DNA from 3 places in the Streptomyces sp. NPDC001941 genome. Region 1 is predicted to be linked to each of the others. Evidence: riboswitches for the same ligand, from Rfam matches in the RefSeq annotation. Region 1 holds a riboswitch; each other region holds the start of a gene.
What was found. A riboswitch is a leader RNA that binds a small molecule or an ion and turns the genes downstream of it on or off. The one in region 1 is predicted to bind cyclic di-AMP.
Positions count from the first base shown of each region.

Region 1 (5,302 bases):
CACCACGTCCGGGTTGCCGCACGGGCAGCGGTGCGCGATGGCGCGCAGGCCGCGCGGCGGGCGGCCGAGCTGGTCCTGGAAGGCCGCGACGTCCGCCTCGGTGGGCTCGGTGCGTTCGGTCTGGGGAGGGGGCGTTTTCATGGCCTGCCTACTGCTTGGTGCGTGCGCGGTTACTTGTCGGTGCGGTCGGCGCTGTCCACGCCGTCCCAGAGGTTGGAGTACCAGGGCCGGTCGGCGGCGCCCTGGTCGGGGCGGCGCTGCCGGGCGGCGTCCGGGTCGACCACGGTGTAGCCGGTCTCGCCGGGCCGCACGTAGTGCAGGTGCTCGCGGGCGAGGCGCTCGACGTAGGCGGGGTCCTGGAGCCGCGCCTTCTCGTCGCGCAGCTTCTCCACCCGGGCCGCGGCGTCGGCCGCCTGCCGCTGCTGCTCGGAGATCTCGCCCTGTTGGGAGACGTACTGCCGCATGGGGTACGCGAGGGCGACGACCAGTGAGCAGAGCACCAGGGCCAGGAACGCGGCGCGGCCGGTGAGCCGGGAGCGGTGGGCCTGGCGGCGGGTCTGCGAGCGGTAGACGCGGGCGGCGGTCTGCTCGCCGAGCAGCCGGATCCTGGTGGCCGTGGAGAACCGGTCCCGCTGCTTCACGGCCACTGCGCCTCCCCTGTTACGTGCGTACGTCCCCGCACACGGTACGGGACCGAGTGCGGGGACGTACGGAACTGCGGCGGTGCGGGGTCAGCCCTTGAAGCGCGGGAAGGCGCTGCGGCCGGCGTAGACCGCGGCGTCGTCGAGGATCTCCTCGATGCGCAGCAGCTGGTTGTACTTGGCGACGCGCTCGGAGCGGGCCGGGGCGCCGGTCTTGATCTGGCCGCAGTTGGTGGCGACGGCCAGGTCGGCGATGGTGACGTCCTCGGTCTCGCCGGAGCGGTGGGACATCATGCACTTGAAGCCGTTGCGCTGGGCCAGCTCGACGGCGTCCAGGGTCTCGGTCAGCGAGCCGATCTGGTTCACCTTGACCAGGAGGGCGTTGGCCGACTTCTCCTCGATGCCGCGGGCCAGGCGCTCCGGGTTGGTGACGAACAGGTCGTCGCCGACCAGCTGCACCTTCTCGCCGAGCTTGGCGGTGATGACGTTCCAGCCGGCCCAGTCGTCCTCGAACAGCGGGTCCTCGATGGAGACCAGCGGGTACGCGGAGACGAGCTCCTCGTAGTACTCGGTCATCTCGGCGGCCGAGCGGGACTTGCCCTCGAACTCGTACTTGCCGTCCTTGTAGAACTCGGACGCGGCGACGTCGAGCGCGAGCGCGATCTGCTCGCCCGGCACGTAGCCGGCCTGCTTGATGGCCTCGAGGATGAGGTCCAGGGCGGCGCGGTTGGACTCCAGGTTCGGCGCGAAGCCGCCCTCGTCGCCCAGGCCGGTGGACAGGCCCTTGCTCTTCAGGACCTTCTTGAGGGTGTGGTAGACCTCGGTGCCCCAGCGCAGCGCCTCGGAGAAGGACTCCGCGCCGATCGGGGCGATCATGAACTCCTGGATGTCCACGTTGGAGTCGGCGTGCGACCCACCGTTGAGGATGTTCATCATCGGGACGGGCAGCAGGTGCGCGTTCGGGCCGCCCAGGTAGCGGAACAGCGGCAGGTCGCTGGCCTCGGACGCGGCGTGGGCGACGGCGAGGGAGACGCCGAGGATGGCGTTGGCGCCGAGCGAGCCCTTGTTGTCCGTGGCGTCCAGGTCGAACATGGCCTGGTCGATCAGGCGCTGCTCGGTGGCGTCGTAGCCGACGAGCTCCGGGCCGATCTGCTCGATGACGGCGAGGACGGCCTTCTCGACACCCTTGCCCTGGTAGCGGTTCGGGTCACCGTCGCGGAGCTCGATGGCCTCGAAGGCACCGGTGGAGGCACCGGACGGAACGGCGGCACGACCCGTGCTGCCGTCGTCGAGGCCGACCTCGACCTCGACCGTGGGGTTGCCTCGGGAGTCCAGGATTTCCCGGGCTACGACGACGTCGATGGACGGCACGAGCATCTCCTTCTGGGATGTGACGCATAAGAGGTGCGAGGTCTGATGGCCTTGCGACAAGAGCCTAACCGGCTCTGGGGCGTCGGCCAGCCGAGCGCCCGCCCGCTGGGACGAAAAAGGGCACAAGGGCCTGTATTACGGGGCGAAAGACAGCAAAATTACCTGCCGGTAATCAGGATGTGCCGGGCCCCGCGCAAACGAGTGCCCGCGGGCGGGAATCCCGCGGGCCGGTGATCCTGCGGGCCGGTGATCCCGCGGTCTGCTGTTCCCGCGGTCCGGTAGCCGAACAGGGAGCGCCCGATACGCGGGAACCCCGGCCCGGGGCGCATGGGGGGGGGATATGCGCGCCGGGCCGGGGTGGCCTGTCACCGCGGAACCGTGGGGCCCGTCCGTCCGCCGAGGGGCGGACCCCGGGGGCACTCAGCTCAGGTCGAGCTGCTGGCCCACGTAGATCAGGTCCGCGTCGGGGACGATGTCCTTGTTCAGGTCGTACAGCTTCTGCCAGCCGCCCTTGACGCCGTGGGCGGTCGCGATGGTGCCCAGGGTGTCGCCGGCCTTGACGGTGTACTCGCCGTCGCCCTTCTTGATGGTGGCCGGGCGCTCGCTGCGGGAGCTGCGCTCCTGCTGCTGCGGCTGCTCCTGGCGCTCGGAGCGCTGCGACTTCTGCTGGCGCTGCTGCTGCGGCTGGGCCTGCTGCTGCGAGCCGCCGTCGTCCGAGCCGCCGCCGTTGTACGAGGCACCGGACAGGCCGACGCCGCAGCTCGGCCAGGCGCCCTTGCCCTGAGAGGCGAGGACCTTCTCGGCGACCTGGATCTGCTGGGACTTGGAGGCCTGGTCGGCGCTGGAGGCGTAGTTGTTGCCGCCGTAGGCCGCCCAGGTGGAGGACGAGAACTGCAGGCCGCCGTAGTAGCCGTTGCCCGTGTTGATCGACCAGTTGCCGCCGGACTCGCACTGCGCGACGCGGTCCCACTCGCCGGAGCTGGCGGCCGAGGCGGTGCCGGCCCCCATCAGCGGGACGGCCACGGCCGCACCGGTGACACCGGCGAGCGTGGCGATGCGGACGGCCTTGGACGGGCGGCGGTGCTTGCCCTTGCTGGAAAGCAGCATGGAACTTCTCCTCACCGACGCCTACGAGGTGAGCTGTCGGGTTCGGGCTGTGAGTTGCCCGGCCGCGCGACCTAGCGCGCGGCTTCACCCCAAGCCGCTCTCGTCCTCAACGGACGGGAGGGGCACTTACCTTGGGTCCCCCGCTCCTGCCTTCGGCGCATGACGCGACGACTGTTCCCGACGTCCGGCGGCAGGATTCGGCGTACCGGTCGGCGGGGCCCGCGGTGGCGAGCGGTGACGACCGTAAACACAGACCTCCCCCGAGTTCAAAGAGGCCCATCAGGGAAATATCGCCCCTACTTGCCCTGACGGAACGGACGTTTGCGCAGGTGAGGGGCGACAGGGGCGGACCGGGCGGACGGGACACGCCAGTTGGGCAAGAGAGACCCATGTCTCACTTGCACAGAACCGGACATTCAGCCCCGAACCGCCCCGCGCATCAGCCCTCAGCGCCGTCCAGGTCGAGGCTCTGGCCGGGCAGGATGAGGTCCGGATCGCCGCCCACGACGCCCTTGTTCGCCTCGTACAGCGCCGGCCAGCCGCCGCGCACCTCGTGCGCGTCGGCGATCGCCCAGAGGTTGTCCCCGGGGCGGACGGTGTACGTACCGTCCTCGGCGCCCCCGGCGTGCTCGGCCGGGTCGGTGGACGGCTCGGCCGAGGGCCCCGCGCCGCCCGTGCCCGACGGGATCCCGTCACGGGCCGGGAGCTCACCGCGCGAGGCGTGGCCCCCGCCGTCGCGCTGCTCGTCCGTACTGCCGGGGCCGGGGGACGTGCTCGCGTCCCCCTCGGGCGCCGGGGAGCCCCGGTGCTTGCCCTTGGCCGGCGCGTCCTGCCCGTCGGCGTCCGGTCTCGGCGACGCGGACGTGCCGGAGGAGGGCTTGGCGGGCGAGGGGGTGGCGCCGGGCGCGGTCGAGCCGGAGGGCGTGCCGCCCGGCGCGGGCGTCGCGGAGTCCTCCGGGTCCGTCTCGGGGGCGCTGGTGGAGGGGCTGGGCGTCGGGGTGGCGGGGACGCCGGGGTTCTCCACGCCGCTGCCCTCGGGGGCGGTCAGGCCGGCGATCGGGGCGCAGGTCAGCCAGGGGCGGGTGCCCTGGTCGGCCAGGATCTTGTCGGCCACGGCGATCTGCTGGGCCCGGGTCGCCAGGTCGGCGCGCGGGGCGTGGGCGGTGCCGCCGTACGCCTCCCAGGCCGTCTGGGTCAGCCGGAGTCCGCCGTAGCGGCCGTCGCCGTAGTTGGCGCTCCACAGCCCGCCGGTCTCGCAGTCGGCGACCGCCTTCCAGGTGCCGGCTTCGGCCGCGGAGGCGCCGCCCGCCGCGAACAGCGGCAGGGCCAGTGCGGATCCGGTCACCCCTGCCGCGACGACGAGTGCGGGGGCTTGTCGGGGTCGACGGTGTCGTCCGTTCCCGGAACGCATGCGGATGGCCTTTCGCGTGACTGCGGTTTCTGCCGTTCTCGCGTACGGGCGTACGCGTGTTGTTGCTGAGGTGTCGGTGAACGTAGCGGCATTCGAACGTCAGTCACAAGTCGATGCAGCGGAGATCACGCCAAAGTCACAATCCTGACGGCCCGTCACATCCGCTCCTCCGTACGGCACTCACCCCTCGGGCGTGAACTCCACCGGGAGCGTGCGCAATCCGCGCATGATCAGGCCCCCGCGCCAGCGCAGTTCGGACGGATCCGCAGCCAGCCGGAGGTCCGGAAGGCGCGTCAGGAGCCGTGCCAGCGCGGTCTGCCCCTCCAGTCGCGCGAGCGGGGCGCCCACGCAGTAGTGGATGCCGTGCCCGTACCCCAGATGCTGGTTGTCACGCCGGGACAGGTCCAGCACGTCCGGCGCGCCGAAGCGCTCCGGGTCGCGGTCGGCGGCGGCCAGCACCACGAGCACCGGGTCCCCGGCCGCGACCCGCTGCCCGCCCAGGACCAGCGGCTCGGTGGCGTACCGCCAGGTCGCCAGCTCGACCGGCCCGTCGTAGCGCAGCAGCTCCTCCACCCCGGTGGCGAGCAGGCCGGTCTCCCCCGCGGCGAGGGAGTCCTGCAGCCGCTGCCGCTCCCCGGGGTGGGTCAGCAACTGGAACGTCCCGTTCCCGATCAGGTTGATGGTGGTCTCGAAACCGGCGAACAGGAGGACGAAGCACATCGCCACGACCTCCTCCTCGGTGAGGTGCTCACCGTGGTCGGAGGCGCGGATC
Region 1 is NZ_JBEOYE010000013.1:87,780-93,081, reverse strand. Features, by position in the region: gene ABT160_RS12755 (DUF501 domain-containing protein) at 1-141, opposite strand, end outside; gene ABT160_RS12750 (FtsB family cell division protein) at 171-647, opposite strand; gene eno (phosphopyruvate hydratase) at 732-2,012, opposite strand; gene ABT160_RS12740 (transglycosylase family protein) at 2,433-3,119, opposite strand; cyclic di-AMP (ydaO/yuaA leader) riboswitch at 3,123-3,287, opposite strand; gene ABT160_RS12735 (LysM peptidoglycan-binding domain-containing protein) at 3,559-4,464, opposite strand; gene ABT160_RS12730 (cytochrome P450 family protein) at 4,711-5,302, opposite strand, start outside.

Region 2 (5,302 bases), on a different contig from region 1:
GGGGTCGGTGCCGGGGCGGATGATGTCGTTGCCGCCCGCGCAGAAGGTCACCAGGTCGGGGGCGAGCTCCTTGGCCCGGGGGACCTGCTCCTCGACGATCTGGTCGAGGAGGCGGCCGCGCACGGCGAGGTTGGCGTAGCGGAACGCGTGCTCCGGCCGGCGGTCCGCGAGCAGCACCGCGAAGCGGTCCGCCCAGCCGACGAAGGCGCCGTCGGGGCCGGGGTCGCCGACGCCCTCGGTGAAGCTGTCACCGATCGCCACGTACGACCCGAATGCGTCTCTGTCTCTGGATCTCGAATCGTCTGCCACGTGCACACATCTTTCCCTTACGGATGTGACCTACGCGACCGTAAGGAGGGGTTGACGCGGGGTGAGATTCGCCACCGGTCAAGTTTCCTCCAAGCAGGAATACGGGCCGGCGCACGCCGAGGGGCCCCGCACGCGGACGCGTGCGGGGCCCCTCCGTTCGGGTGGACGGCGCCGGCGGGCGGCGCGGGTGGACGGTGCGTCAGAGGGACGCGCCGTGCTGGCGCAGGTACGCCACCGGGTCGATGTCGGAGCCGTAGTCGGGCGAGGTGCGCATCTCGAAGTGCAGGTGCGGTCCGGTGACGTTCCCGGTGGAGCCGGAGAGGCCGATCCGGTCGCCCTCGCCGACGCTCTGGCCGGCCGAGACGGAGAGCGAGGAGAGGTGGGCGTACTGGGAGTAGTTGCCGTCCGCGTGGCGGATGACGACCTGGTTGCCGTACGCGCCGCCCCAGCCCGCGGAGACCACGGTGCCCTGGCCGACGGCGTGCACCGGGGTGCCGCTGGAGGCGGAGAAGTCGACGCCCGTGTGGTAGCCGGAGGACCACATGCCGCCGGAGGCGCGGTAGGGGGTGGTGACGCCCGCGTCGACGGGAGCGGTGAAGCCGGAGCCGCCGCCACCGCGGGCGGAGGTCCGGGTGTTCTCCGAGCGCGTGGCGCCGGAGGAGTCGTCGGAGTCGTCGGAGGCCTGCGGCGCCGACGGGCGCGGCTGCTCCTTCGGGGCGGTGCGCTCGGCCTTCGGGGCGGCGGCGCCCGCGGGGGCCTTGGCACCCAGGGTGAGCTTCATGCCGGGCAGGATCAGGGACGGGTCCCCGCCGACGACGGTGCGGTTGTCCTCGTACAGCTTCTGCCAGCCGCCGCTGAGCCGCCGCTCCTCGGCGATCTTCGACAGGTAGTCGCCGCTGACGACGGTGTACGTGGTGGCCCGGGTCTTCGCCGGGGCCTTCGCCGCCACCTGGGCGACGGGCTTCGCGGCGGCCCGCTGCTGGACCGGGGCGGGCGCCTCGGGGGCGGCCTGCTGCGCGGCGTGGGCGCCGGTGGCGCCGATCAGCGGGAGGGCGAGGGCGGCCCCGCCGGTTCCGGCGGCGGCGAGGCCGCGGCCGAGCGGACGGGCCTTGGGACGTCGGTGCTTACCCTTCGCGGGCATGGGGCATTCCTCTCCGGCGCCTGCGAGGTGAGCTGTCGGGTTCGGGCTGGAGGTGCCCGGCCGTACGGAATTCCGTACGGCTTAACCCCGAGCCGTCCGTGGGTACGGAAACGGCGTTCTACCTGGGTCCCCCGCTCCTGCCACGCGTGGATGGGTGCGAATTCCGGGCGGCGGCAGGATTAGGCGGTCCGACCGGATTGACGGTGACCGTAAACGAGCGGGACGGACGGGAACAAGCGGTTCGGCGAATCCCGCATTCGAACGCGGGACTTTACCCCCGGATTACCGTCACCCTCCGTGGATTTTCGATCTTCGCGGTTCGTCGATCGCGCTTGTCGGCACGGTATTCGGCGCACCGTGCACCAGCACGCAACGTCACGGGTATGAGCCTGCTCACGTGCCCCGGACCAATTGAGCAGGGACCGGGGCACGATGGAGTGAATTCCAGGAAGAAGGAAGAAGGTCCCCAATCGGTCATATACGGATAGAAGGTTCAGACACCCCGCCGGAGGGCCGGGTGCGCCGCGGCTCAGGAGAACGGGTCAGGAGTGGTCCGTCCCGCGCCAGTACCGCACGAACTCCACGGCGGTCCGCCGCCCCTCCTCCACCAGCGCGTCCCGCGCCCGCGCGCCGATCGCGAAGTCGGTCACGCCGACGCCCGAGCAGTCCACCGCGATGGTCCGCTCGCGCACGCCGGGCCGGTCCAGGTGCGTCTGGTCGCGCCCCACCAGCGCGGTGGTCACCACCTGCTGCGCCAGCTGGAGCGGCGGCCACATCACCCGCGCGGCCAGCGGGAACAGCTGGGCGATCCCGGCGGGCAGGTCGGGCAGGATCCGTACGCCGAAGGACGGCCAGCGGCTCGGCCGCCCGTCGGTGCGGTCGAAGATCTCCACCGCGAAGTTCGACAGGCTGCCGCCGTCCACGAGGACCGAGGACTCCCCCGTGACCGGGTCCCGCAGGGAGCACGGCCGGAAGTAGAACGGGATCGACAGCGAGCAGCGCACCGCGTCCGCGACGACCTGCGCGTCCGGGTCGAGGTGGAAGAGCCGGTAGTCCCAGGGCAGCCGCAGCAGCCGCCCCCGGGTCACGTCGGTGACCAGGACGACCAGCTTGTAGCGCTGGTCCTCGGGCAGGTCCGCCGACGCCCCGGGGTCCTCGTACCGCAGGTCGCCGAAGGTGCGCACGCCCAGCTCCGCCAGTTCGCGCTCCAGCCAGTCGCGGATCCAGGCGCCCCGGTAGGCGCCGCTCGCCCCGGCCAGGCCCACGCCCTCGCTCAGCAGCGGGACCCCGGGCGGCAGCCGGTCCGGCACCCGGGCCAGGTCCAGCCGCTCCACGGCCGCCCGCAGCTCCTTGGCGCCCGCCCCGGCCGCGACCAGCGCCGCGGCGATCGCGCCGACCGAGGTGCCGGCCGCGCGCGGGAAGGCGTAGCCCTCCTCCTGGAGGCCGATGACCGCGCCCGCGGCGCCCAGGCCGCGCACGCCGCCGCCCTCCAGGACCAGGTCGGCGCGGGGCGCGCCGGTGGGACCGGTCGCCACGGCCTAGCCCTCCCGGCCCGCGACGCGCCAGGGCGCGAAGGCGTTCCGCACGCCGCTGAGCGCGGTGCGCAGTTCGGGGTGGTGCCTCAATAGCACGGTCAGCATGGAGTTGTCGTCGATCCAGCGCATTCCGGCCTTCGAGTACACCTCGGGGGTGTAGTACTCGGTGAAGAACCGGTCGCTGTTGAGGCGGCGCGACGCCATCAGGATGAAGATCCGGAATGCCGTGTCGCTGAAGGCGAATCCGGCCGGGAGTTTCTCCGCGTACAGGCCCACCTGGAGGTCGACCCTTTCGATGTCGCCGGAGTAGAGGCGTTCGATCTCGCGCGCCCATTCCTTGTTGTCCGTCAGTTCCGCGAAGTTCCGGGCGGGCTTGAGGTGCAGGAGCCTGCGGAACTCGTTGTAACGGGGCACGCCGAGTTCCCGGGAGCGCAGGATGTCGGTGGCGGCCAGGTCCTGGAGGTGCCCGTCGGGACGCTCGTACTCCTGGAGGAACCGCGGGAAGTTGTGCAGGGTCACCAGGCCGGGCGGGAGGGTGCCGAAGCTGTAGAGCAGGTCGGCGGTGGAGACGGACTGCAGGACCTTCAGGGCCTCGGGGCCCGCCAGTTCGCGGAACGTGGCCTCGCGCAGGGTGCCGTCGTCGCGCGCGGAGCGCAGGTGCCAGTCGTCGCGGACGAGCGGGTGCATGCGGTAGACGGCGACGAACTCCTCGGTGAGGGAGAACGGGATGCCGTAGTGGTCGGTGGCGGTGCCGGGGATGCCGCTCACCACCTCGGAGGCGCTGATCCGGCCGAACAGGTCGTGGACGCGTTCCCCGGCCAGGCCCCACCAGTTGGTGCGCAGGGCGGTGACGGTGGTGGGGTGGCTGATGACGGCGGGCGTCCACTCCACGGTGTGGATCTTCGCCAGGAGCGCGGAGTTGACCAGCCGCGCGCGCTGGAACAGCTCCTCGTCGTCCCAGCCGGGGTACTGCGCGTGCAGGTGGTCGCAGATCGCGTTGTGCTCCTTGGTGAACAGCGTCTGGAGCAGGACGAGTCCGAGCCAGAAGCCGGGCGACCGCGAGGGGTCGCGGGTGGTGTCGGCGGGGAACGGCAGCCGCCCGTCCTCGGTCAGCCGCAGCCTGCCGTGCTCGCCGGTGCGCAGCGCGCGCAGTTCCTCCTCGCCGGTGCCGTAGATCTGGGAGGCGTCCCACCAGTGCGAGAGGACGTTGACCCGGGTGTCGGGCGTCCCGGCGGGCGCGTGCGGGTCGCGGGTCGGGTCGTCCGGGGTCCGCATGATCCGCATGGGCTGCTCGGGCCAGGGGTCGTCACCGGTGAGCGGCACGGTCCAGGGCCGGTCGGTGGGGCTGCTGCCGTGGCTGAACCAGTCGCGGATCATGAACTGCAGCCAGGCGGCGACCAGGGAGTTGACGGTGGTGGCCGGGACGAAGGCGGTACGGGTGAGCAGGGCGCGGCTGACCTCGCGCGGGTTGGGTCCGGAGAGGACGTCGGCCGCCGAGACCGGGGGCACCCGGTCCAGCGGGATGTTGCGGCCGAAGCGGGTGCCGGCCATGCCCATGCGGGGCTGTGCCAGGTCGTTGTAGGAGCCGTCGGGGGTGCGGTTGACGTGGTGGGCGGAGTCCTTGGGCGGCTGCGGCTCGGGCCCGTCGACCGACGGGATGGCGTTGGTGTCGTACAGGTTGTGCCGGCGCAGGGTGACGCGCAGGCCGAGCAGGGTGGCCAGGCCGAGCGGCAGGGGCAGCTTGTCCCAGCCGATCCGGTCGTCGAGGTAGCGGCTGGCGCCGGTGACGAGGCGCCACGGCAGCGAATCGCGGTAGCCGCGGGCCGAGGGTCCTTGGGTGCTCATCGGTCTCCCCCTGGTACGGACGGTGGTGCGGGTGGTGGTGCGGACGGGACGGTCGCGCGCGGGCCGGCGCGGCGGCCCCGGGCGCGGCGCGCGTGGCGCGGCAGCGCGTCGGCGAGGATCACGTCGCTCGCCTTCTCGCTGATCATGTAGAGGGGCGTGGCGACGAAGAAGCCGGGGACGCGCGGGAAGACGGAGGCGTCGACGACGCGCAGCCGCCGTACGCCGCGCACCCGGAACCGGCTGTCAAGCACGGCCAGCGGGTCGCCGTCCGGGCCGATGCGCGCGGTGCAGGAGGCGTGGTGGCCCCAGGCCTCGTCGCGCACCCAGCGGCGCACCTTCTCGCGGGTGTCGACGCCGGGCCCCGGCCACAGTTCGGCGGCGAGCGCCCCGCCCGCGCGCTCGTTCACGCCGCGCACGAACGCCACCGCGTCGGCCATCGCCTCCAGGTCGAGGCCGTCCCGGTCGCTGCCCT
Region 2 is NZ_JBEOYE010000031.1:3,364-8,665, reverse strand. Features, by position in the region: gene ABT160_RS21410 (SGNH/GDSL hydrolase family protein) at 1-309, opposite strand, end outside; gene ABT160_RS21405 (M23 family metallopeptidase) at 509-1,450, opposite strand; cyclic di-AMP (ydaO/yuaA leader) riboswitch at 1,455-1,617, opposite strand; gene ABT160_RS21400 (patatin-like phospholipase family protein) at 1,993-2,985, opposite strand; gene ABT160_RS21395 (peroxidase family protein) at 2,989-4,830, opposite strand; gene ABT160_RS21390 (GMC family oxidoreductase) at 4,827-5,302, opposite strand, start outside.
Region 2: another riboswitch for cyclic di-AMP. It lies ahead of ABT160_RS21405 (M23 family metallopeptidase); the one in region 1 lies ahead of ABT160_RS12740 (transglycosylase family protein).

Region 3 (5,302 bases), on a different contig from region 1:
AGTCCGCGCTCGGCGTGCAGCGCGGTCAGCGAGCGCGCCCGCTCCGCGTCGCCGCGCGCCACCGCGTCCACGATCGCGCCGTGCTCGGCCCAGGTCTCCAGCGGACGGGCCGGCTGCTCGACCACGTACATCCAGGCGATCTTGTGCCGCAGCTGGGTCAGCAGGGAGCTCAGGCCCGGGCTGCCCGCCGCCTGCGCCAGCGTCTCGTGGAACCAGCCGTCCAGCGACCGCAGGTCCTCCCCCTGGCCGCCGCGCGCCCGCGCCTGGCCCAGCCTGACCAGGCCGCGCAGCACCTTGAGGTGGGCCTCGCTGCGGTGCTGGGCGGCCCGGGCGGCGCCCAGCGGCTCCAGGAGCGTACGGATCTCCAGGAGGTCGGCGGCCTCCTGGGCGGTCGGCTCGGCCACGCACGCGCCCGCGTGGCGGCGGGTGGTGACGAAGCCCTCGGACTCCAGGGTGCGCAGCGCCTCGCGGACCGGGACGCGGGAGACCCCGTACCGGCGGGCGAGCTGCTCCTCGGTCAGCCGGCCGCCGCGCTCGAAGGCACCGGACACGATGTCGTCGCGGATCGCCGTGCATACCGAGTGAGCGGGAACGCGCATACAGAGCCTCCGAATTCGTCCACCCCGGCCCGGGGTCGTGACGGCGCCATTGTGCTGCACCGCACTTGTTCGACTCTATGACAGCGGGCCGCGAATTCCGATGGCTCCCGGGAATCGTCCGAATTCTTTTGTCCGCCGCGGAGGTTCACCGGGGCGCACGGGGCGGGGGTCGGCGCGGGAAGCGCACGAGGCCCCCGCCGGGTCGGCGGGGGCCTCGTGGGAGGTGCTGCGGGGCGTGCGGCTCAGACGCCGACGCCGTGCGCGCGCAGGTAGGCGATCGGGTCCATGTCGGAGCCGTACCCCTCGCCCGAGCGGGCCTCGAAGTGCAGGTGCGGGCCGGTGGTGTTGCCGGTGTTGCCCGAGAGGGCTATCTGCTGGCCCGGCTCCACCGTCTGGCCCACCGACACGCCGATGGAGGACAGGTGGCCGTACTGGGTGTACGTGCCGTCGTTCATGCGGATGACGACGTTGTTGCCGTACGCCCCGCCCCAGCCCGCCTCGACGACGGTGCCCAGGCCGACCGCGTGCACCGGGGTGCCGCTGGCCGCGTGGAAGTCGATGCCGGTGTGGCTGCCGGAGGACCAGATGGAGCCACCGGTCTTGTAGCCGGTGGAGACGTAGCTGCCGGAGATGGGCGCCACGAAGCTGTTCAGGCGCTTGCGCTCGGCCTCGCGGGCGGCGCGCTCCTTGGCCTCGCGGGCGGCCTTGGCGCGGGCCTCGGCCTTGCGCTTGGCCTCCGCCTCGGCCTTGGCCCTGGCGAGGGCCTGGGCGGCCTCCTGCTCCTGGGCCTCGGCCTGCGCGTTGATGCGGTCGGCGAGGGACTCGGCGACGACGGCCGCGTTCAGTCCGGTCTGCTCGACCGAGGGGGCTTCCCCGTCGGCGGCGAGCGCCGGGGAGGCGAGGGTGCCGATGACGCCGGTGGTGGCGATGGTCGCGATCGAGGCGACGCCGGCGCTGCGGCGCGCCAGACGGCTCGGACCACGGTGCTTCCCGGTGGCACGGGTGAACGCCATGTAGGAGCTGTTTCCTTTCCTTCCTTCTCGCCTACCGGGTTAGCTGACGGGTTCGGAGCAGGAAGGTCTCCTACGGTCGCCCCTCGCAGGGCGTCCGATTCACCCCAGGGACTGAGTGGGTCCCCGGCTCCCCAGGCTCGCGCCTGACGGGGACTCGGCGATGACTGCCCGCGCTGCCGCGGGTGCGGCGGGGACGGCTCACGGACAGTTCCAACGGTCCAGAACGCTAAGCGTCTCCTCTTTCAATCACCAAACAGACACGACGTTTTGTAGCGCACGCCACAGGACGGACAGGCAACCTCACCAACAAACCGGACATAAGGGAGGACCCCCGGCGAAACGCTCACGCCGGGGTCCTCCGCGGGCCGTCCGCCCTGATGACAGGCCGTCAGCCGGTGACCACCGTCACCTCGCCGATGCCCAGCGCCCGCACCGGCTCCGCGATCTGCGCCGCGTCCCCGACCAGCACCGTGACGAGCCGGTCCACCGGGAAGGCGCTGACGACGGCCGCCGTCGCCTCCACGGTCCCCGTCTCCGCGAGACGGGCGTACAGCTGCGCCTGGAAGTCGTCGGGCAGGTGCTGCTCCACCTGGTCCGCCAGGGTCGCCGCGACCGACGCCGCCGTCTCGTACTTCAGCGGGGCGACGCCCACCAGGTTCTGCACCGCCACGTCCCGCTCGGCGTCGGTCAGGCCTCCCTCCGCCAGCGTCCGCAGCACCTGCCACAGGTCCGCCAGCGCCGGGCCCGTGTTGGGCGTGTCCACCGAGCCGCTGATCGCGAGCAGGGAGGCGCCCGCGCCGTCCGGGCCCGAGCGCAGCACCTGGCCGAAGGCCCGCACCCCGTAGGTGTAGCCCTTCTCCTCGCGCAGCACCCGGTCCAGACGGGACGTCAGGGTGCCGCCCAGGCAGTACGTGCCGAGCACCTGGGCCGGCCACACCCGGTCGTGCCGGTCGGCGCCCACGCGGCCGATCAGCAGCTGCGTCTGCACGGCCCCGGGGCGGTCCACCACGACCACCCGGCCCCGGTCGTCGGCGGTGACCGCCGGGACCGGCCGGGACGCGCCCGGGTCGCCCGTCCAGGCGCCCAGCGTGTCGGCGAGCAGCGCGTCCAGGTCGACCCCGGTCAGGTCGCCGACCACCACCGCGGTCGCCGTGGCGGGGCGCACGTGCGCCTCGTAGAAGGCGCGCACCGCCGCGGAGTCGATCCGGGCGACGGTCTCCTCGGTGCCCTGGCGCGGCCGGGACATCCGCGAGTCCGCCGGGAACAGCTCCTTCGACAGCTGCTTGGCGGCCCGGCGCGCCGGGTTGGCGCTCTCGTGCGGGATCTCGTCCAGGCGGTTGCCCACCAGGCGCTCCACCTCGCCGTCGGAGAACGCGGGCGCCCGCAGCGCCTCCGCGAGCAGCCCCAGCGCCTTGGCGAGCCGGGAGACCGGCACCTCCAGCGAGACCCGCACGCCCGGGTGGTCCGCGTGCGCGTCGAGCGTGGCGCCGCAGCGCTCCAGCTCGGCGGCGAACTCCTCGGCGCTGTGTTTGTCGGTGCCCTCGGACAGGGCGCGCGCCATCAGCGTGGCCACGCCGTCCAGGCCCTCGGGCTCGGCCTCCAGCGGGGCGGCCAGGAACACCTCGACGGCCACCACCTGCTGGCCCGGGCGGTGGCAGCGCAGCAGCGTCAGGCCGTTGTCCAGGCGGCCGCGCTCGGGCGCGGGAAAGGCCCAGGGCCTGGCGGTGCCCGCCTCGGGCCGGGGGTGGAACTCCATCGTCACGACCGCGTCCGTCACTGGTCCGCCTCTTCCTCTGCGTCGTCGCCCGCGTCCTCGGCGACCGGTTCGTACACGAGCACCGCGCGGTTGTCGGGGCGCAGCCGGGCCCGGGCGACGTCGCGCACCTCCTCGGCGGTGACGTCCAGGACGCGGTCGACCGCGGTCAGCGCCAGCTGGGGGTCGCCGAACAGCACGGCGAACCGGCACAGTTCGTCGGCGCGGCCCGCGACCGTGCCGAGCCGGTCCAGCCACTCGCGCTCCAGCTGGGCCTGGGCGCGCTCCATCTCCTCGGCCGTCGGGCCCTCCTCGGCGAACCGGGCGAGCTCCTCGTCGACCGCGCTCTCGATGCGCGGGACCTCCACGCCGCCGGAGGTCTTGACGTCCAGCCAGCCCAGCGAGGGGGCGCCGGCCAGGCGCAGCATGCCGAAGCCCGCGGCGACGGCGGTGCGGTCGCGCCGCACCAGCCGGTTGTGCAGCCGGGAGGACTCGCCGCCGCCGAGCACGGTCAGCGCCAGGTCGGCCGCGTCGCACGCGCGCGTGCCGTCGTGCGGCAGCCGGTAGGCGGCCATCAGCGCGCGGGCCGGGACCTCCTCCTCGACCACCTCGCGCAGCTCGCCGCCGAGGGTGTCGGGCAGCGAGCCGTCGCGCGGGGCGGGCTTGCCGTCGTGGCCGGGGATGGAGCCGAAGTACCTCTCCACCCAGGCCAGGGTCTGCGCGGGGTCGATGTCGCCGACCACGGAGAGCACCGCGTTGTTGGGCGCGTAGTACGTGCGGAAGAAGGCGCGGGCGTCCTCCAGGGTCGCCGCGTCCAGGTCCGCCATCGAGCCGATCGGCGTGTGGTGGTAGGGGTGGCCCTCGGGGTAGGCCAGCGCGGTCAGGCGCTCGAACGCGGTGCCGTAGGGCACGTTGTCGTACCGCTGGCGGCGCTCGTTCTTGACGACGTCGCGCTGGTTCTCCATCGACTCGTCGTCCAGCGCGGCCAGCAGCGAGCCCATCCGGTCCGCCTCCAGCCAGAGCGCGAGCTCCAGCTGGTGGGCGGGCATGGTCTCGAAGTAGTTGGTGCGCTCGAAGCTGGTGGTGCCGTTGAGCGAGCCGCCGGCGCCCTGCACCAGTTCGAAGTGCCCGTTGCCGTGCACCTGCTGCGAGCCCTGGAACATCAGGTGCTCGAAGAGGTGGGCGAGGCCGGTGCGGCCGGCGACCTCGTGGCGCGAGCCCACGTCGTACCAGAGGCACACCGCCGCGACCGGGGTCAGGTGGTCCTCGGAGAGCACCACGCGCAGGCCGTTGGCCAGGCGGTGCTCGGTCGCTGTCAGGCCGCCGGAGCCGGCCTGCCCTGTGGCCGTGTGACCCATGGGCATGTACGTCCCTTCGCTCGCGATACTGCTCGTCGGTGGAGTCCTCGGATGAGGCCCTGCCACTGTATGCAAGCGTGCTGACGGTCGGCGAAGTTCCCGCGCTCTTGCGGGTCGGGCGGTGCCCGAGCCCGGGTCGCGGTCGGCGTTGTCAGTACGACGGGCCACAATGGTCCGCGTCAGTCAGCAACAGTTACTCGCACTTGTTGGTAAGGAGCCGCAGCCGCGATGGCCCGCCGCAGCACGAAGACCGCGCCGCCCGACGACTTCGAGGAGAAGATCCTCGACATCGACGTCGTCGACGAAATGCAGGGCTCCTTCCTCGAGTACGCGTACTCGGTGATCTACTCCCGGGCCCTGCCGGACGCGCGCGACGGCATGAAGCCCGTCCAGCGCCGCATCGTCTACCAGATGAACGAGATGGGCCTGCGCCCCGACCGGGGGTACGTCAAGTGCGCCCGCGTCGTCGGCGAGGTGATGGGCAAGCTGCACCCGCACGGCGACGCCTCCATCTACGACGCCATGGTCCGTCTGGCCCAGCCGTTCTCCATGCGGGTGCCGCTGGTCGACGGACACGGC
Region 3 is NZ_JBEOYE010000076.1:21,819-27,120, forward strand. Features, by position in the region: gene ABT160_RS35260 (GntR family transcriptional regulator) at 1-599, opposite strand, end outside; gene ABT160_RS35265 (M23 family metallopeptidase) at 842-1,612, opposite strand; cyclic di-AMP (ydaO/yuaA leader) riboswitch at 1,627-1,782, opposite strand; gene ABT160_RS35270 (M16 family metallopeptidase) at 2,001-3,368, opposite strand; gene ABT160_RS35275 (M16 family metallopeptidase) at 3,386-4,723, opposite strand; gene ABT160_RS35280 (DNA gyrase/topoisomerase IV subunit A) at 4,952-5,302, shown strand, end outside.
Region 3: another riboswitch for cyclic di-AMP. It lies ahead of ABT160_RS35265 (M23 family metallopeptidase); the one in region 1 lies ahead of ABT160_RS12740 (transglycosylase family protein).